One region of the Methylobacterium sp. PvR107 genome, then DNA from elsewhere that is predicted to be linked to it. Evidence: predicted binding sites of a transcription regulator. Region 1 holds the regulator's gene; each other region holds the start of a gene.

What was found. The regulator HrcA, encoded in region 1, represses chaperone genes, less so after heat shock. The targets are predictions, from matches to a motif close to GTTAGCACTCNCNNNNNGNGAGTGCTAAC.
Region 2: the regulator HrcA is predicted to act here: its motif matches at 2,027-2,055, upstream of groES (co-chaperone GroES).
Region 3: the regulator HrcA is predicted to act here: its motif matches at 3,121-3,149, upstream of groES (co-chaperone GroES).

The regions. Positions count from the first base shown of each region.
Region 1 is NZ_JAFIBW010000001.1:1,740,484-1,746,948, reverse strand. Features, by position in the region: gene JOE48_RS08055 (MFS family transporter) at 1-1,204, opposite strand, end outside; gene JOE48_RS31035 (hypothetical protein) at 1,654-2,175, shown strand; gene JOE48_RS31030 (DUF1236 domain-containing protein) at 2,172-2,429, shown strand; gene hrcA (heat-inducible transcriptional repressor HrcA) at 2,488-3,543, opposite strand; gene rph (ribonuclease PH) at 3,712-4,425, shown strand; gene rdgB (RdgB/HAM1 family non-canonical purine NTP pyrophosphatase) at 4,422-5,051, shown strand; gene hemW (radical SAM family heme chaperone HemW) at 5,090-6,265, shown strand; gene JOE48_RS08025 (penicillin-binding protein activator) at 6,266-6,465, opposite strand, start outside.
Region 2 is NZ_JAFIBW010000001.1:1,147,838-1,154,302, forward strand. Features, by position in the region: gene pdeM (ligase-associated DNA damage response endonuclease PdeM) at 30-743, shown strand; gene JOE48_RS05275 (CorA family divalent cation transporter) at 927-1,913, opposite strand; gene groES (co-chaperone GroES) at 2,126-2,416, shown strand; gene groL (chaperonin GroEL) at 2,489-4,132, shown strand; gene fae (5,6,7,8-tetrahydromethanopterin hydro-lyase) at 5,842-6,354, opposite strand.
Region 3 is NZ_JAFIBW010000001.1:4,332,908-4,339,372, forward strand. Features, by position in the region: gene JOE48_RS20375 (FAD-dependent oxidoreductase) at 1-679, shown strand, start outside; gene groL (chaperonin GroEL) at 987-2,630, opposite strand; gene groES (co-chaperone GroES) at 2,730-3,017, opposite strand; gene rsgA (ribosome small subunit-dependent GTPase A) at 3,407-4,441, shown strand; gene JOE48_RS20395 (hypothetical protein) at 4,826-5,032, shown strand; gene JOE48_RS30875 (hypothetical protein) at 5,254-5,385, shown strand; gene JOE48_RS20400 (hypothetical protein) at 5,640-5,909, shown strand; gene JOE48_RS20405 (hypothetical protein) at 6,319-6,465, shown strand, end outside.

The DNA.
Region 1 (6,465 bases):
TATCCTTGAACCACAGCGCCACGAACTCGGCGGTGCCGCCGAAGGTCGCGTTGGCCACCGCGTAGGAGAGCCCGACGCCGAGCGCGCGCACGTTGGTCGGGAACAGCTCCGCCTTCACGATGCCGCTGATCCCCGTGTAGAACGACACCACCGCCAGCCCGAGGGTGATGAGCGCGAAGGCGAGATAAGGGTCCTTGTTGGTCCCCAGAGCCGTCATCAGCGGCACGACCATCAGCGTGCCCAACCCGCTGTAGAGCAGCATGTTGGCCTTGCGGCCGATCCTGTCGGACAGCGCCCCGAAAATCGGCTGGATCGCCATGTAGACGAACAGGACCACGGTCATCACCTGCGACGCCGAGGTCTTCGGCATCCCGGCGGTGTTGACCAGGTATTTCTGCATGTAGGTCGTGAAGGTGTAGAAGCTCAGGGAGCCGCCGGCCGTGTAGGCCACGACGACCAGGAACGCCCGCCAATGCTTGGCCAGCGCGGAAAAGGTCCCGGCGGTCTCCTTGTCGCTGTTGTCCTTGGTCTCGGCCAGCGAGCGCCTGAGATAGAGCGCCACGACCGCCAGGCCGGCGCCGATGAAGAACGGGATGCGCCAGCCCCATGCGGTGAGTTCAGGCCCGGTCATGACCGTCTGGAGCAGGACCAGGACCAGCGAGGCGAGAAGTTGCCCGCCGATCAGCGTGACGTACTGGAAGGATGCGAAGAATCCGCGCTGCCCCTTGATGGCGACCTCGCTCATGTAAGTCGCCGAGGTGCCGTACTCCCCGCCGACCGACAGGCCCTGGAGCATGCGGGCGAGCAGTAGCAGCACCGGCGCCAGGGTGCCGACATGCTCGTAGGTCGGCAGGATGCCGATCAGGAGCGATCCGAAGCACATCATCAGCACCGAGATGACCATGGAGGTCCGGCGCCCGACGCGGTCGGCGATGCGGCCGAACAGCCAGCCGCCGATCGGCCGCATGAAGAAGCCCACGGCGAAGATGCCGGCGGTCTGGAGCAGCTGGCTCGTGGAATCGCCCTTCGGGAAGAAGGCCGGCGCGAAGTAGAGGGCGAAGAACGCGTAGCAGTAGAAATCGTACCACTCGACGAGATTGCCCGACGACGAGCCCACGATCGCCCAGATGCGCCGCTTCCGATCGGCTGCGTCGCTGAGGGCGCCCGGTGCGATACCGATCGTATCGTCTCGCGAGGCGGACATGGCGTCTCCGTCAATCACGTTTTCGGCCGGCGACAAGCCGGGCTCTTCTTTGCAGGGCGCGACGTTACAGGTGATGACCGTGATCGCAAGTCCGTGAGGGGACTTAGCCACGACCCGTCGCAGCAAGTGTCACCGCCTTCGAGCTGTCCGGGTGGGCGATTCCTGCATGATCCGAGCGCCGCTTGCCGCGCCCATGAGCCCGGGTCCCGCTCCCCGGCTCCGGGATGACGGGAAGGCTGAGATCGCCGCCAGAGGCGTTCCCTCTGACGAGGACGCGACGGAACAGTTTGGCCCGGGGGCTCGTTGCGGGGCCGGCGCGGGCGTCAAGGGCGCTCCAACATTGCCAGGAGGAGATGCCATGAAGCGGATTCTGAGAGACACGGTGGCGGCCGCGATCGTCGTCGCGGGAGCGGCGACCGCGTTCGCGCAGGGCGGCCCTGGCGGCGGCGGTGCGGGCGGAGGCCCCGGCGGCGGCGCTGGCGGCGCTGGCGCCCCTGCGGCAGGCGGCGCGGGACCGGGCGGCGGCGGGCGCGGCGGTGCCGGCGGAGCCGAGGGCGGGATGCGCGGACCCGGCGCGGCGGGTGCCGACGGCGGCGCGCGCGGCGCGGAACCCGGTGGTCCGGCCGGTCGTGGTGCGGAAGGCCCGGGTCGCTCCGGCGGCGCGGCCGAGCGCAACGGACCTGGCAATGCTGGAGCCGGCGAGCGGGGCGGCCGCGACGGCGGTCCTGCCGGCGAGCGTGGTGACCGCGATGGTGCTGGTCCGAACCAGGGCGGCCGCGGCCCGGCTGGCGAGCGGGGCGGCCGCGAAGGCGGTCCCGCCGGCGAGCGCGGTGACCGCGATGGCGCCGGTCCGAACCAGGGCGGCCGCGGCTCGGCTGGCGAGCGCGGCGGCCGTGACGGCGCACGGGATGGAGCGCGCGAGGGCGCGCGCGGCGGTGTCCGCGGTGGTGGGTCTGCCCGCGGCGCGGTGAACCGCCTCGATACGCGGCAGCGCACCGAGTTCCGCAGCTCGATCACGCGCCTCGGCGTGTCGCCGCTGCGCGACGTCGCCTTCGGTCTCGCCGTGGGCACCGCAATCCCGCGTTCGGTCACCCTGCATCGGCTGCCGCCGGCGATCGTCTCGATCGTGCCGGAATACGAGGGCTACGAGTTCGTCCTCGTGCGCGACGACATCGTGATCATCGACCCCGACACCTACGAGATCGTGGACGTGATCCCGGCCTGAGCGCCGCCAACCGTCGTCCGATCGACGCGCCGGGCGGGATTCAATCCTGCCCGGCGCGTCACCGACCGCCGTCGAGGAGCTTCGACACCACCCGCGCGGTGTAGTCGACCATCGGCACGATGCGCGCGTAGTTCAGCCGCGTCGGGCCGATGACGCCGACGACGCCGACGATCTGCTGCGACCCGTCGCGGAACGGGGCCGCGATCAGCGACGAGCCCGAGAGCGAGAACAGCTTGTTCTCGGAGCCGATGAAGATACGCACGCCCTCGCCGCCCTCGGCCCGGGCCAGAAGGTCGATGACGTCCTTCTGGGTTTCGAGGTCATTGAACAGCAGCCGGATGCGCTCGAGATCCTCGACCGCGCGCAGATCGTCCAGCAGGTTGGCCTGCCCGCGCACGATCAGCTGCCGCGCTTCCGTCGGGCCGACCGGCGTCGCGAGCCCGGCATAAACCAAGCGCTCGGTCAGCGCGTCCAGCTCCCGCTTCATCGCCTTGCGGCCGGCCTCAATCTCGGCGCGCAGCAATCCGAGGGTGCGGCCCTGGAGCCGGGCGTTGAGGTAATTGGTGGCCTCCTGTAGCGCCCCCGTCGGCAGGCCTGGGGGCAGGTCCACCAGCCTGTTTTCCACGGAGCCGTCATCCGAGACCAGGATGACGAGGGCGCGGGCCGGGTCGAGGCGCACGAACTCGATATGCTTCAGGTTGACGTTGGCTTTCGTGGTCAGCACCACGCCGGCCCCGCGCGAGACACCCGACAACATGGTCGAGGCTTCGGCCAAAGCCGACTCGAAGGTGTGGCCCGAAGCTGCGGCCCGCATCTGCGCCTCGATGCGCTGCTGCTCGTCCTGGCTGACATCGCCGAGTTCGAGCATCGCGTCGACGAAGAATCGCAGGCCCAGCTCGGTCGGCAGCCGGCCGGCCGAGGTGTGGGGGGCGAAGATCAGGCCGGAATGCTCCAGATCCGCCATCACGTTGCGAATCGAAGCCGGCGACAGCGCCATCGGGAGGATGCGGGCAAGATTGCGCGATCCCACCGGCTCGCCCGTCGTGAGGTAGCTCTCGACGATCTGCCGGAAGATTTCGCGCGCGCGTTCGTTCAGTGCGGCAAGCGCCTGCATGGGTTGGCTGTTTGAAACTCTGGGGTGGGGATCTGTCACGCGGTCATCCTGTGGTCCGATCATGTCCGTCCAACACGCGTGGATCAATCCATACGGCGATGCTTGCTCGCGGTGGCGTGGCGGCCTAAGAGCCCGGCCCTCGACTTCTCACCACAGAAGGGGCCCGCGATGCGGCCTTCCAAGCGTGCCGCCGACGAGTTGCGGCCCGTGAGCCTGGAGCGCGCTGTCTCGCGCTACGCCGAGGGTTCCTGCCTCGTCAGCTTTGGCAACACCCGGGTGCTCTGCACCGCCTCGTTGGAGGAGCGCGGTCCCCCCTGGCTGCGCGGTTCGGGCAAGGGCTGGGTCACGGCCGAGTACGCCATGCTCCCGCGTGCGACCCACGAACGCACCCGCCGCGAGGTCGGTTCCGGTAAGCCTTCGGGCCGGACGCAGGAGATCCAGCGGCTGATCGGACGCTCTCTGCGGGCGGTGACCAACTTGCCGGCCCTCGGCGAGCGTCAGGTTACAATCGATTGCGACGTGATCCAGGCCGACGGTGGCACCCGGACCGCCGCGATCACGGGTGCCTGGGTGGCGCTGCACGATTGCTTCGCATGGATGCGGACGCGCTCGATCATCTCGGTCGATCCGCTTCGCGACCACGTCGCCGCCGTATCCTGCGGCCTGTACAAGGGTACGCCGGTTCTCGACCTCGATTACGCCGAGGATTCTGCGGCCGAGACCGACGCCAACTTCGTGCTCACCGGCCGGGGCGGCATCGTCGAGGTGCAGGGCACCGCCGAGATGGAGCCGTTCTCGCAAGATCAGCTCCTCGAGCTGCTGCGGCTCGCCCGCGCCGGCACCGACCGGCTGGTCGCGCTCCAGAAGGAGGCGATCGCGTGAGCCGGCGGCTGACCGGCAAGGTGGTGATCGCCACCCACAATGCGGGCAAGCTCGCCGAGATGCGCGAGCTGCTGGCGCCGTTCGGGATCGAGGCCGTCTCGGCCGGCGAACTCGGCCTCCCGGAGCCGGAGGAGACCGGCACGATGTTCGCCGAGAACGCCGCCATCAAGGCGACGGCCGCAGCCGACGCGACCGGGCTTCCGGCCTTCGCGGACGATTCCGGCCTGTGCGTGAACGCCCTCGACGGGGCGCCGGGCATCTTCTCGGCCCGCTGGGCCGGGCCGACCAAGGATTTCACCGGCGCCATGGCGCGGATCTTCGCCGAGCTGGACCGGCGCGGCGCGGCGGAGCGCCGGGCGCATTTCGTCTCGGCGCTGGTGCTCGCTTGGCCGGACGGCCACACGGAGCTGTTCGAGGGCCGGGTGTTCGGCGAGCTCGTCGCGGCGCGGGGCTCGGCCGGATTCGGCTACGACCCGATCTTCCGGCCAGACGGGCATGAGCGCACCTTCGGCGAGATGACCGCGGACGAGAAGCACGGCGTCGATTGGCAGAAGGGCGCGGGGCTCTCGCACCGGGCCCGGGCCTTCGTCGATCTTAGCCGGGCGTGCCTCGCGCCCGCGTCCTGATTGCCAAACGGGACGCGGGCGCTCACATCCCGGCGATCATGACACCGACCGGCCCGGACCACCCGACCCGCGATGCGGGCTTCGGCATCTACCTGCACTGGCCCTTCTGCGCGGCGAAATGCCCGTATTGCGACTTCAACAGCCATGTCCGCCACGGGGGCGTGGACGAGCCACGCTTCCTCGACGCGTTCCGTGCCGAGATCGCCCACAATGCCGCGCGCACGCCGGGGCGCACCGTCACCAGCATCTTCCTGGGCGGTGGGACGCCTTCGCTGATGCAGCCCGCGACGGTCGCCGGATTGCTCGAAGCCGTGGCGGCCCACTGGAGCGTGGCGCCCGACGCCGAGATCACCCTGGAGGCGAACCCGTCGAGCGTCGAGGCCGGCCGCTTTCGCGGCTACCATGCGGCCGGCATCAACCGCGTCTCGCTCGGCGTGCAGGCGCTGGATGACGCGTCCCTGCGGACGCTCGGCCGACTCCACGACGTGGCGCAGGCGCTGGCGGCGATCGAGGTCGCCCAGGCGGTTTTCGCGCGCACGTCCTTCGACCTGATCTATGCCCGCCCCGGCCAGACGCCGGCGGCGTGGCGGTCCGAGCTGGGCGAAGCCCTGGCGCGGGCGGCCGAGCATCTGAGCCTCTATCAACTGACCATCGAGCCGGGTACGCCGTTCCATGGCCTCGCCGCCGCCGGCAAGCTGGTCACCCCGGACGACGAGACCGGCCGCGTGCTCTACGACGTGACACAGGATCTCTGCGCCAAAGCCGGCCTCCCAGCCTACGAGATCTCGAACCATGCCAGGCCGGGCGCGGAATCGCGCCACAACCTGCTCTACTGGCGTTACGGGGAATATGCCGGCATCGGCCCCGGCGCCCACGGGCGGCTGGTCACGGAGCACGGGCGGATCGGCACCGTCACCGAGCGGTCGCCGGAGGGGTGGCGCGCGAAGGTCGAGCGCGACGGTCACGGAATCGTCGAAACCGAGACGCTCGCACCTGAGGATCAGGCGGACGAGTTCCTGGTGATGGGCCTGCGGCTCGTCGAGGGCATCGACCCGGATCGCTATGCCGCGCTGAAAGGGCGTCCGCTCAACGGCAACCGGATCGGGATGCTGGTAGGCGACGGGTTGCTGGAGCGGCGCCCCGGCGGCCGCATCGCGGCGACCGCGCGCGGTGCGCCCGTCCTCAACGCCCTGGTGGCGGAACTCGCGACCTGATCAGATACCCGGCTTGGCCAGCACGCGGGGTGCGGGGCTCACGACGGGCGCGGCGTTGTTGCGGATCTCGAAAATCGCCAGAGCGCGCTCGCTCTGACCATCCGGGCGGAAGCGGAAGGTACCGTCGACCCCGGCGAAGCCGGATCCGCTGGTGAGAGTCGTCTCGGCGAAGCGCTGCGAGCCGTATTGGCGCGCCAGGG
Region 2 (6,465 bases), 590 kb from region 1:
CCTCCCCCGACGATTCCGAGGATGCGATCTTGGCGGCCGGCCTGAGACTCGAGAAGACTTCCAAGCACCCGACCCTGATGCTCGCGGGCGAGACCCTGATGCTCGACCTGTGCGGCGGCCTGTGGCTGCCGGAGCACCGGACGCTGATCGTCTCCGACCTCCACCTGGAGAAGGGCTCGTCCTACGCGGCCCGCTCGGGTCAGTTCCTGCCGCCCTACGATACCCGCGAGACCCTGGCCTGCCTGCACGAGGCCGTGGTGCGCCACGATCCCGCCCGCGTGGTCGCGCTCGGCGATTCCTTCCACGATGTCCGCGGGCCCGAGCGGATGGAGCCGGGTGACCGCGCCCTGGTGGCGGCGCTGCAGGAGGGCCGGGACTGGGTCTGGATCGCCGGAAACCACGATGCGGCGGTCAGCGAGGGCGTCGGCGGCCGCTACGCCGAGTCGCTGACCATCGGTGGCCTCGTCCTGCGCCACGAGCCGAGCCCGGAGCCCGTGGCCGGCGAGATCGCCGGCCATCTTCATCCCTGCGGCAAGGTCGCCATGCGGGGCCGCGCAGTCCGCCGCCGCTGCTTCGCCACCGACGGGTCGCGCCTCGTGATGCCGGCCTTCGGGGCTTATGCGGGCGGCCTGAACGTCCGCGACAAGGCGATCGAGAGCTTGTTTCCGAACGGGTTCACCGCGCACCTTCTCGGAGACGGGCGGGTCTTCGCAATCGGTCGGGCGCAACTCGCCCGGGACTGAGCACTTTCTCAGGCGGACGTCCTGAGCACGGTCGCGCGCTTCGACAGGTCGGCCGATTGGCCGGTGAGGAGCCCGGCAATCCGGGCGCGGATCTGGCGGACGATCGATCGGGGAAGGTGTCGATGGCGGTCAACCGAGGTTGGTCCGCAGGACATCGCCCTGGATGCGGTTTCCGGCGGGATGTCAGAACCAGCCCCGGAGTCGGAAATAGACGATCGGGGCAATGGCGCTGAAGAGGATCAACCCGAGCGCGTAAGGGTAGCCGTAGGCCCAGTCGAGTTCCGGCATGTGCTTGAAGTTCATGCCGTACATCGAGGCGATCAGCGTCGGCGGGACGCCGACCACCGAGACCACGGTCAGCACCCGGAAGACGTTGTTCTGCTCGATGTTGATCAGGCCGAGCGCCGCGTCGAGGAGGAATTGCACGTTCTCGGCGAGCCGGGTCTCGAACTCGTCGAGCGATTCGATGTCGCGCCGGATCGTATCGAAGCGTCCATCCTCGGGCAGGCCGAGCCCGTCGCAGGCGGCCGACACGAACGGCACGATCCGCTCCAAGCCGAGCAGGCTCGCGCGGATCTTGCCCAGCACCTTCCCGCGATTGCTGATGCCGCGCAGGATCCGGCGCAGCGCGAGGTCGCGGCGGCGGGGCGGCGGGCTCTCCAGCCGGCGGCGGTCGGCGCCGCGGACGTCGAAGTCGAAGATGCGGGTCGAGAGCGAGTCGAGTTCCGATGCCATGTCTTCGAGCGCGTCCGCGAGGCTGTCGACCAGTTCCTCCAAGACGACGAGGAAGACCTCGCTCGGGGTCGTGCTGCCGTCGCCGTCCACGATGCGCTTCGCCGAGGAATCGAACGCCCGCAGGTCGTGGAAGCGGATCGTGACGAGGTGATCCTTGGTCAGCAGGAAGCCCAGCGGCTTCAGCTGCGACGCGCTCTGCTCGAAGGTGATCATCGGCGTCGACAGCGAGAGCCCCCCCTTGACCCGGCGCAGGCGGCTCGACGTCTCGACTTCCGAGAGCGCCGCCCGGGACGGCACGCGCAGGCCGGTCGCGGCTTCGACCGCCGCGGCTTCCTCGGGGCTCGGATCGTTCAGGTCCAGCCACACCGTGTCGCGCGGGATCGGGCTGCCGGGTTGCAGCGCCACCGGGCCTTCGGAACCATGCAGGCTCAGCATGAGAGCGCGTTATCCATGTTGGTGAAAGACAGCCGCCGGCGCGTCATCGCCCCGTCGCGCGGGGGTGCGACAGTCTTGACTCGAAACCGCAGCGGGCCTATCTCGCCGCCGTCTTTGGCACTCGCCGAGACAGAGTGCTAACAGTCGAGTTCGCGAGCGGTCCCGCCGGCCGCATCAACGCCAACTCCAGACCTGAAGCAAGAGGGCAGCTCATGAAGTTCCGTCCGCTGCACGACCGAGTGGTCGTCCGTCGCATCGAAGGCGAAGAGAAGACCAAGGGCGGCATCATCATCCCGGACACCGCCAAGGAGAAGCCGCAGGAGGGCGAAGTCGTCGCCGTCGGTCCCGGCGCCCGCGACGAGTCCGGCCGCGTCAACGCGCTCGACGTCAAGGCCGGCGACCGCGTCCTGTTCGGCAAGTGGTCCGGCACCGAGGTCAAGATCGACGGTCAGGACCTGCTGATCATGAAGGAATCCGACATCATGGGCGTCGTCGCCGCCTGATCGTATCATCCGTCCCCGCCCTTTGAGGCCGCCTGAGGCCTTGGGGTTCAACCACGAGACAAGAGGCAAACCATGGCAGCGAAAGACGTTCGTTTCTCCGCCGACGCCCGCGATAAGATGCTGCGCGGCGTCGACATCCTCGCCGACGCGGTGAAGGTGACGCTGGGCCCGAAGGGCCGCAACGTCGTGATCGAGAAGAGCTTCGGCGCCCCGCGCATCACCAAGGACGGTGTGACGGTCGCCAAGGAGATCGAGCTCTCCGACCGCTTCGAGAACATGGGCGCCCAGATGGTGCGCGAAGTGGCCTCGAAGACCAACGACATCGCGGGTGACGGCACCACCACCGCGACCGTGCTGGCCCAGGCCATCGTTCGCGAAGGCGCCAAGTACGTCGCCGCCGGCATCAACCCGATGGACCTGAAGCGCGGCATCGACCTCGCCACGGCGGCCGCCGTGAAGGACATCACCGCCCGCGCCAAGAAGGTCTCGACCTCCGACGAGGTCGCCCAGGTCGGCACCATCTCGTCGAACGGCGACACCGAGATCGGCCAGATGATCGCCCACGCCATGCAGAAGGTGGGCAACGAGGGCGTGATCACGGTCGAGGAGGCCAAGACCGCCGAGACCGAGCTCGACGTCGTCGAGGGCATGCAGTTCGACCGCGGCTACCTCTCCCCGTACTTCATCACCAACGCGGAGAAGATGGTCGCCGAGCTCGAGGACCCCTACATCCTCATCCACGAGAAGAAGCTGTCCTCGCTCCAGGCCATGCTGCCGGTGCTCGAGGCCGTGGTCCAGACCGGCAAGCCGCTCCTGATCATCGCCGAGGACATCGAGGGCGAGGCTCTGGCCACGCTGGTGGTCAACAAGCTCCGGGGCGGCCTGAAGGTCGCGGCCGTCAAGGCGCCGGGCTTCGGTGACCGCCGCAAGGCGATGCTCGAGGACATCGCGATCCTGACCAAGGGCCAGATGATCGCCGAGGATCTCGGCATCAAGCTCGAGAACGTGACGCTCCCGATGCTCGGCCGCGCCAAGCGCGTGCGGATCGAGAAGGAGAACACCACGATCATCGACGGCGTCGGCGAGAAGTCCGACATCGAGGGCCGGATCAGCCAGATCAAGGCGCAGATCGAGGAGACGACCTCGGACTACGACCGCGAGAAGCTGCAGGAGCGCCTGGCCAAGCTCGCGGGCGGCGTCGCGGTGATCCGCGTCGGCGGCGCGACCGAGGTCGAGGTCAAGGAGAAGAAGGACCGCGTCGACGACGCCCTCAACGCCACCCGCGCGGCGGTCGAGGAAGGCATCGTCCCCGGCGGCGGCACCGCGCTCCTGCGCGCCAAGAAAGCGGTTGCCGAGCTGAAGTCCGACATCCCGGACGTCCAGGCCGGCATCAAGATCGTGCTGAAGGCCCTTGAGGCCCCGATCCGCCAGATCGCCCAGAACGCGGGCGTGGAAGGCTCGATCGTGGTCGGCAAGATCACCGACAACACCTCCTCGGAGACCTACGGCTTCAACGCCCAGACCGAAGAGTATGTCGACATGATCCAGGCCGGCATCGTCGACCCGGCCAAGGTGGTGCGCACCGCTCTGCAGGACGCGGCCTCCGTGGCCGGCCTGCTGGTGACCACCGAGGCGATGGTCGCCGACGCGCCGAAGAAGGACAGCGGCGCCCCCGCGATGCCGGGCGGCGGCGGCATGGGCGGCATGGACTTCTAAGTCCGAGCCACCTGCGAGACGAAGGAGAGGGGTCGCCGAGAGGCGGCCCCTTTTCCGTTGAGATCGGTCGCCGCCGGCCGTGAGAAGGGGCCTGGCGTGCTCACGAGCTTCGCGCGTGGCGAGGCCCGGGGCCTTGCCAGGCGGGTCTCAAGCAGCGGTTCGTCGCCGATCTTTCGAGCGCCAGCAGCATCGCGGTGGTGTTCGAGGGTCGGCAGATCGCCGCCTCCCGCGCGATCGAGAAGAGCCCGGAGGGCAGGGCCAGCTGGCGCGTGTACGGGTGCACCCGGACCGACCGCCTGACGGCGTCTTGCGGCACGGTCTCTGAGCTGGCGGTCGCGGTGTGAAGCTGGCGACGGGCATGGTGCTGAGGATCCGTTTCATCCCCTGCCCGGGGAAGCCTGACGCTTGGTGTGGACGCGGCGGCGCCGCGTCCCCCCGTCATCCCGGGGCCGCGCAGCGGAACCCGGGATCCGGAGCCGAGGGCGGCGCGCTATCCTGGCGCGGCGGCGGCGCTCGGCGGCCCGCCTCCGGCGTGTCCCCGCGGGTCCGGGCCCGCCTGCGGCGCCCCGGGACGACGATGCGGGGCGTGATCCACACCGGCTGCACGGCGACGGGGACGACCATTCTTGACAATATTCCTATTCTGTGCTTCCTAGCCGCACCTGCCCACGGCGGTTCGGGAGCGATCCCGGGGCGTCCTTCATGGGACCCGTGCGGTGGCTGACCGGGCGGGTCCGGGGGTGGGGCGGCGCCCGCGTCGGTGGCTTTCAGCCGCCATCGCCCCGGGCGGCGTGCCCGGTACGGGGCGTGTCTCGGTGGCGGGCGTGAGACCGGGCGGCCCTTGGCCCGGCGGGGGCGGAAATGCCCCCGCGCCGACCCGCCTCTGGGCCGACCCTACGCATCCTGCGGATCCGCCCACGACGAGGCGGGCGAACGGCTGGAAGGCCACGGAGAGTGATAGCGGGTTCCGGAGGCGCGTGCGCCTCGCCTGAGACCGCTTGGCAGGCCGGCGCAGGACCGGGACGTCGCACAGACGCCGCGACGAGAAAGACGGCACCGGCCGGGGACCATGCCCGGCCGATGCCGCGGGCGCCGCGGGGATCGGATCCCGCGCGTTGACTGGCCGACACCTGGGTTCCCGCGGCGTCCCGCGTCCCCTGTGGTCGCTTCTTGGGCCATGCCCCCGGCGCCCAACGGCGCGCGGGGACGATCGCGCATGGCGGGAGGGGCCTGTCGGTTCCGCCACCCGCGCCGTCGTTCCGGGGCGCCGCAGGCGGGCCCGGACCCGGAGGGGCAGGCCGGGGGCGGGCAACCCAGAGAAGCCGGCGGTGCACGCCCTTGCCGCCTCGGCGGGTCCGGATCCGGGCCCCGCTGCGCGGCCCCGGGAAGACGGGGCGGTACGGGGCGGGCGAGGACGTAGAACGGCGACCGCATGGCCCGCCCGGTCGCGCGCGGCGAAGCGACCTGGGATGCGGAGCGTCAGGAATGCGGTGCGGACGGTTTGCTTCGATGCGCCTGCAACGACCGACCGCGCGAGCAGCGGTCGACGCCCCACCCCGGGGCGGCGGGTGCATGACGCACAAAAAACGGGACGGCTCGCGCCGTCCCGTTCGAGGACCTACCTATCGGCCAAGAAAGATCGAAGCCAGTCGCTGAATCAGGCCCCGCGGTGCGGGCGGAGGCGCGCTCTGCCCAGGACCGTCCCCGATCTAAGCGTTGGCGGCGAAGGGGTGCTGCGCGGAGTTGCGCTGCTCGGTGACCGTCGAAGCCTTCGGCTCGCCGTTGACGGCGCGCTGGATCGACAGCTTGGTCGCCTCGTAGTTGTACTTCTGGATCTTGGCGTCGTCGGCCGCCTCCCAGTGGATGAACACGCCGACCAGGATGAACAGGTCGTCGGCCTCGTCCGCCGGGATGATGCCCTCGGCCACCGCGTCCTGCACGGCCTTGGCAACGCCGTGCTGGGCCGGGCCGAACATCTGGACGGCCTGACGGGCGTCGTTGATGGTGACCTTGTTGAACATCAGGGTGTTCGGCTTGCACGGCAGGTTCGGCGCGATGACCGCGAGCAGGCTGGTGAAGCCGTGCTTGTTGTTCACGAGGCCGTTGCAGAAAGCCGTCTCGGCCGGCGAGCCGCGCGGTCCGATGATGAGGTCGATGTGGGCGACCTCGTTGCCGTCGCCGACGAGCGCTTCGCCGACCTGAACCTTGGTGATCTTCGCCATTCGGTGTCTCTCCCTGGATTCCGAAAAAAGCCGCGCGCCGGGCGGTGCCGCGGCCGGGAAGCCATCCTTGTTATCGGCGCCCGACCATCCCGGCCAAGCCGGATGGGCCGA
Region 3 (6,465 bases), 2.6 Mb from region 1:
CGGTGCGTTCTGCGCGACCTTCGAGAACGGGCAACGCGTTCGTGGGCGCGCCGTCGTCGTCGCGACCGGTGTCCAGTACCGGCGCCTGCCGATCGACCGGCTCGAAGCGTTCGAAGGCGCCGGCATTTATTATGCGGCGACGGACATCGAGGCGCGCTACTGCCGGAATGCCGAGGCGATCATCATCGGTGGTGGCAACTCCGCAGGACAGGCGGCGATGTTTCTCAGTCGCTCAGCCAGGCATGTCCGGCTCCTGGTACGTGGACAGTCGCTGGCGGCCTCGATGTCGCAATATCTCTCGAGCCGCCTGGAAGCGGACCCGGCGATCACCATCGAGTATGGCTCTGAACTCAGCGCTCTCCACGGCGAGGATCGCCTGGATGCCGTGACCGTTCGCAACGTGGAGGATGGGACCGTCCGCACGGTCGCGACATGCGCCGTATTCGTCATGGTCGGGGCGGCGCCCAACACACGCTGGCTCGCCGATCTCATCAAGCTCGACGACCATGGATTCGTGCTGACGGGCGACACGGCCGGCGCAGCGTCCCCCTATGCGACCTCGCATCCGGGAATCTTCGCGGTCGGCGATGTCCGCGCGGGCTCGGTCAAGCGTGTCGCTTCATCCGTGGGGGAGGGGTCGGTCGTGATCTCCAAGGTCTGGGACTATGTCCGGCACTGAAACGCCCTGGCGTTCTGCGGACCTGACCGGGCCAGGGCGTGTTCCGTGCGGCGCTCGACCGCGCGGATCCGAGATCCTGCGGCCGGTCTGCTGCTTGACCCGTTCAGACATCGATTGCTGGATATCGAAGTCGGGACAGCTGTCTTGGCGCGATAAGAAATAGTCTGGGTGCTGAAGCGGCAGTCGACGGCACAGGCGGGTGCTGCGTGAGCGACCCCTGGTTCGATCGGGCCGTGCCGCGCCCCGCGGCGCTCGCTCACGAGCCGATCTTCGGCTCGTCAGAAAGCGCCGCTCGCGCCATGGTCGGTTAGAAGTCCATACCGCCCATGCCACCCATGCCGCCGCCGGCAGGCATGGCAGGAGTATCCTTGCGCGGAGCCTCGGAGATCATCGCCTCCGTGGTCACGAGAAGTCCGGCGACCGAAGCCGCTCCCTGAAGCGCAGCGCGGACGACCTTGGCCGGGTCGACGATCCCGGCCTGGAGCATGTCGACATACTCTTCGGTCTGGGCGTTGAAGCCGTAGGTCGAAGAGGCATTGGCCAGGATCTTGCCGACCACGATCGAGCCCTCGACGCCGGAGTTCGAGGCGATCTGACGGATCGGAGCCTCGAGCGCCTTCAGCACGATCTTGATGCCGGCCTGGACGTCCGGGTTGTCGTTCGAAAGGCCCTGGACGGCCGCCTTGGCGCGCAGGAGCGCCGTGCCGCCGCCGGGGACGATGCCTTCCTCGACCGCCGCGCGGGTTGCGTGGAGCGCATCGTCGACGCGGTCCTTCTTCTCCTTGACCTCGACCTCGGTCGAACCGCCGACGCGGATCACCGCGACGCCGCCCGCGAGCTTGGCCAGGCGCTCCTGCAGCTTCTCGCGGTCGTAGTCCGAGGTCGTCTCCTCGATCTGCGCCTTGATCTGGCTGATCCGGCCCTCGATGTCGGACTTCTCGCCGGCACCGTCGATGATCGTGGTGTTCTCCTTCTCGATTCGCACGCGCTTGGCGCGGCCGAGCATCGGGAGCGTCACGTTCTCGAGCTTGATGCCGAGATCCTCGGCGATCATCTGGCCCTTGGTCAGGATCGCGATGTCCTCGAGCATCGCCTTGCGGCGGTCACCGAAGCCCGGCGCCTTGACGGCTGCGACCTTCAGGCCGCCCCGGAGCTTGTTGACCACGAGCGTGGCCAGAGCCTCGCCCTCGATGTCCTCGGCGATGATCAGGAGCGGCTTGCCGGTCTGGACCACGGCCTCGAGCACCGGCAGCATGGCCTGGAGCGAGGACAGCTTCTTCTCGTGGATGAGGATGTAGGGGTCCTCGAGCTCGGCGACCATCTTCTCCGCGTTGGTGATGAAGTACGGGGAGAGGTAGCCGCGGTCGAACTGCATGCCCTCGACGACGTCGAGCTCGGTCTCGGCGGTCTTGGCCTCCTCGACCGTGATCACGCCCTCGTTGCCCACCTTCTGCATGGCGTGGGCGATCATCTGGCCGATCTCGATGTCGCCGTTGGCGGAGATCGTGCCGACCTGGGCGATCTCGTCGGACGAAGCGACCTTGCGAGAGCGCGCGCCGATATCCTTCACGACTGCGGCCACGGCCAGATCGATGCCGCGCTTCAGGTCCATCGGGTTCATGCCGGCGGCGACGTACTTCACGCCCTCCCGGACGATGGAGGCAGCCAGAACGGTCGCGGTAGTGGTGCCGTCACCGGCCGTGTCGCTCGACTTCGAGGCCACTTCGCGCACCATCTGGGCGCCCATGTTCTCGAACTTGTCGACCAGCTCGATTTCTTTGGCGACCGTCACACCGTCCTTGGTGATGCGCGGGGCGCCGAAGCTCTTCTCGATCACGACGTTGCGGCCCTTCGGGCCCAGCGTCACCTTCACCGCACTGGCGAGCAGTTCGACACCGCGCAGCATCTTCTCGCGGGCATCGACCGAAAAGCGAACGTCTTTGGCGGACATGGTCGGGGGCTCATCATCTGTCGTTTGGCCCCGAGGCGCGCCACAGCGGGCGCCTCAAAGGGCAGGTCGGGGATCGAGGCCGTTGCGGCCTGATCCGAGCTAGGCGACGATGCCCAGGATGTCGGATTCCTTCATGATCAGAAGGTCCTGACCGTCGATCTTGACTTCGGTGCCGGACCACTTGCCGAACAGGACGCGGTCGCCGGCTTTCACCTCGAGTGCGTTAATCTTGCCTGCCTCGTCCCGAGCACCTGGCCCCACGGCGACGACCTCACCTTCCTGCGGCTTCTCTTTGACCGTATCGGGAATGATGATGCCGCCCTTGGTCTTCTCCTCGCCTTCGATGCGACGGAGCACCACGCGGTCGTGCAACGGACGGAATTTCATCGTGAGATCCTGATCGTTCCCAAGCGAGATCCAACCGACATGGTGGGCTCTGTCGCGGGAGGCGTCGCGGCGAAGGAGCACTTCACTGCCCGATCGACGCATCCTTAGCACTCGCGACGTAGAAGTGCTAACTCCATGTCGCAGGATCGCGATGCGCTTGTTGGAGGTGGAAATGATGCACCTCCGCCACCTCAATCCGGACACGGCAGTTCAAACCGGCCGCATTCCTCAGTTCGTCATGGAGCGGTTCGGATCAGCCTGCGCATCGACACGACCTTCCGCTTCATCGGGTATGTTCAAGCGGGACAGTTGTGGAACCGTCCGCGCGTTCCCGCGGGCTTCGGTGTGGGTCTGATGCGGCGGGCTGGCCAGGCGCGTGATGTCATGTCATGGGCAGGGCGGTGATCGATCATCCCACCGCCTCCCAACCCCTATCGCTTGCAAGCCTGGGTTGGTCCGATTTCTTCGAAGACCAGCGCGAACCCCACGAGGCTGATTTCGCCCCGATGCGGATTGCTGCGATTCACCGCTCCCGTCTGACTGCCCTATCGCAGGCCGGATCGGTCGAGCTGTCGCTGGCCGTTCATGCAAATACGGGCGACTTCACGGTGGGCGATTGGATCCTGGCCGACCCCCGGACACAGACACTGCATCGCCGTCTCAGCCGCAGGACGGTGATGGAGCGACGCACGGAAGGCAGCCGAACGCTTCAAGCCGCTGCGGCCAATGTCGATACGCTGTTTATCGTCACCTCTTGCAACGCCGACTTCAATCCCGCGCGCCTGGAGCGCTATTTGGCACTGGCCAATCAAGGCGGCACAACCCCGGTGATCTTGCTCACCAAGGCCGACACAACCGCCGATTTGGGAGCTTACCAGCGCCAAGCATCTCAGTTGCAGCGCGGGCTCGACGTCGTGACCGTCAATCCCCGTCTTTCGACGGCTGCAGGCACGCTCGCGCCGTGGTGCGGAGTGGGGCGGACCGTGGCGCTGGTCGGCTCCTCCGGTGTCGGCAAATCCACTCTGGTGAACACGCTGGTCGGTCCAGGTCAGGCCCTTGCTCAACAGACCGGCGGCATTCGCGAGCACGATGCGAAGGGACGCCACACGACCACGTCGCGATCGTTGCATGCGATCGCCGGCGGTGGCTGGGTCATCGACACGCCGGGAATGCGGACGCTGCACGTCAGTGGCGCCGCGGAAGGGATCGATACCCTGTTTGCCGAGATCGTCGAACGCGCGCCCTTGTGCCGATACCGTGACTGTACGCACGCCCACGAACCCGGTTGCGCCGTGCAGGCCGCCATCACCGAAGGCAAGATCGAACCGGAGCGGCTAATCCGGTGGCGCAAGCTTCTTGACGAGAATAGGGACAATACACCGACTTGTGTCGGTCCACGGGGCCGTCGCCGTCCTTCCAGGTAAATCCGCAACAAAGCCCGTCAGATCTGGACGCTTTGAGTTGGTGCGCAAGTCGCTTGTTGCGATCGAGTCCGGCCGGTGGCCAAATGTGCGCGTCACTGTCTCATCGGCGCCGAGGCAAATGTGCTGCTCCAGCTTGCTACCTGAGCGTCCAGAGGTGCCGCGCCTCTGAGGGCGCTTGCCGGCCGCGCATTCCCGTCGCGGGACCGTTCCCGACGTGGCTTATGAGCCTCGGCTATCCGCACGCCCTCTCCGGCCTCTCGGGCCCCGTCGCGTGTCTGGCCTCGCTCGTAAGGAATGGCGCCAAGCCTCGCCAGGCTGTGATCAGATCGGGCGGGGGTGCGCCGGAGACTGGCGTCGGCGGCGCTGAGCTGACATATCGGGCCAATGAACGACAAAGTCCCGCACCCCTACTCCATCGAGGTCTCGCCCTTGGCCAAGCCGGAGGGCCACTTTCAATGGGCGATCCGCAAGAGCGGTAAGCTGACCGAGCGATCCGATCGCCCGCATCGCAGCGAAGCGAAAGCCTATGAGAGCGCCATGGAGGCCGTCGAACGTGCCTTGAAGCCGGGATCTGATGGCGGCCGCCGCTGAGCGCGGAAATTTCCAGGCTGCGCCGATCGGGCAGCTTGGCAACACGGCGTGACACAAGGGGCGTTCGATCCCCGCCTGTGACGGATCGCGCCTGAGCCAAGCCCGACGGCGGGATTGCGGGGCTGCGCCAAGGGTGTTCTTTAGCCGGCACGGTTTGGTGATCGCTTGGCGATTGCCCAGGCCGTGCAAGCTGGGTCACCGGTTTTCTCACGGAGGCGCTCATGGCGACGGATAACAAGCGCGGCAATCGCGAGGCGAAGAAGCCCAAGGCCCCGAAGGTGAAGACGATCGCTGCGGCACCATCCACAAAGGGCACGGTAGCGGCCAAACCCGCTTCAGGATCGAAGAAGTAGGATAGGCACAGGTTCAGCGCTGCGACGGGTCGGGCGGCGCGTCCCGTCCGCCCGGCTGCCCTCTTGGCCTGTCTGTCGCCACACCGAAGGTGCGAGGGCTGTCCTGCGGTGACACGGCCTTTGCTCGAATCCGTCCGTTCACCCGAATTGGGCGGCGCTCCGCTCGCCTGAGATCGAAACCAGGCGCAGACTGAGCGGTTGTCGATAAGGCAGACCTGCCGATTGCGTAACGTGGTGATCCTTCCGGTGTCGAAATGACCGATCTCGGCCTCTCGCTCCCTCTTCGCATCCGCAGGTTGAGGGATGCCATCGGAATTACCGACGCCGCCGGTCGCACTGCAGCCTACGTGTATTTCGCCGGAGACCCCGATAGTCAGGCCTCGACCAAGCGTGTCGGGCCGGTTCAGGCGGAAGCGATTGCGAGGGTCATCACGCAGGCGCTGAAGGATTCGCTGTTGGCTGGTTTGGACTCGGATGAGGAGCCACAGCCCGAACGGGGAGCTTCCGCGGATATCGCGTCGTAGGATTGCCTTGTCCCGTCGCCGGAGAAAAAACCCTATCGGCGAACCGGGCGGGTGGGGGTTGTGGCGCCGGGTTCCAGCAGGCGTCCAGTCTTACTCGACGTCACCTATCTCGGAGAGAGGCCCATCGTGACGCTGGTTCGAACGGGCTGGGAAAGTCGATGTACCGCGCTGTCGGACCGGCGGACGCGCGGCGTGTCGGAATCTCGACCGCGGACGGGGTCCAGGACTTACCTGTCCTGCAGCCATAATTCGTCGCCCCGCCGATGCGGCGGCGGGTCACGGCTTGCCTCAGGGCCTGACCTTACCCGCCCCTGATGGACTCGGAATAGACCCCAATTTCTGCATCAGCGAGGCGGTGGCGATGGACGTCGTTCTTACCCCTACAGGAACTGTAGGAAACGCTTGGCGCTTGAACGATCGCCTCGGGCGAAACCTCGGCGAAATCACCAAGTCCGAGAACTCAGACGTCTTCGTGATCATGCCCCACCCTGAGGGCACGCTACGAACCGTCAAATCGATTCATGCCTCGCTTGATGAGGCGATGTCGGCGATCGCC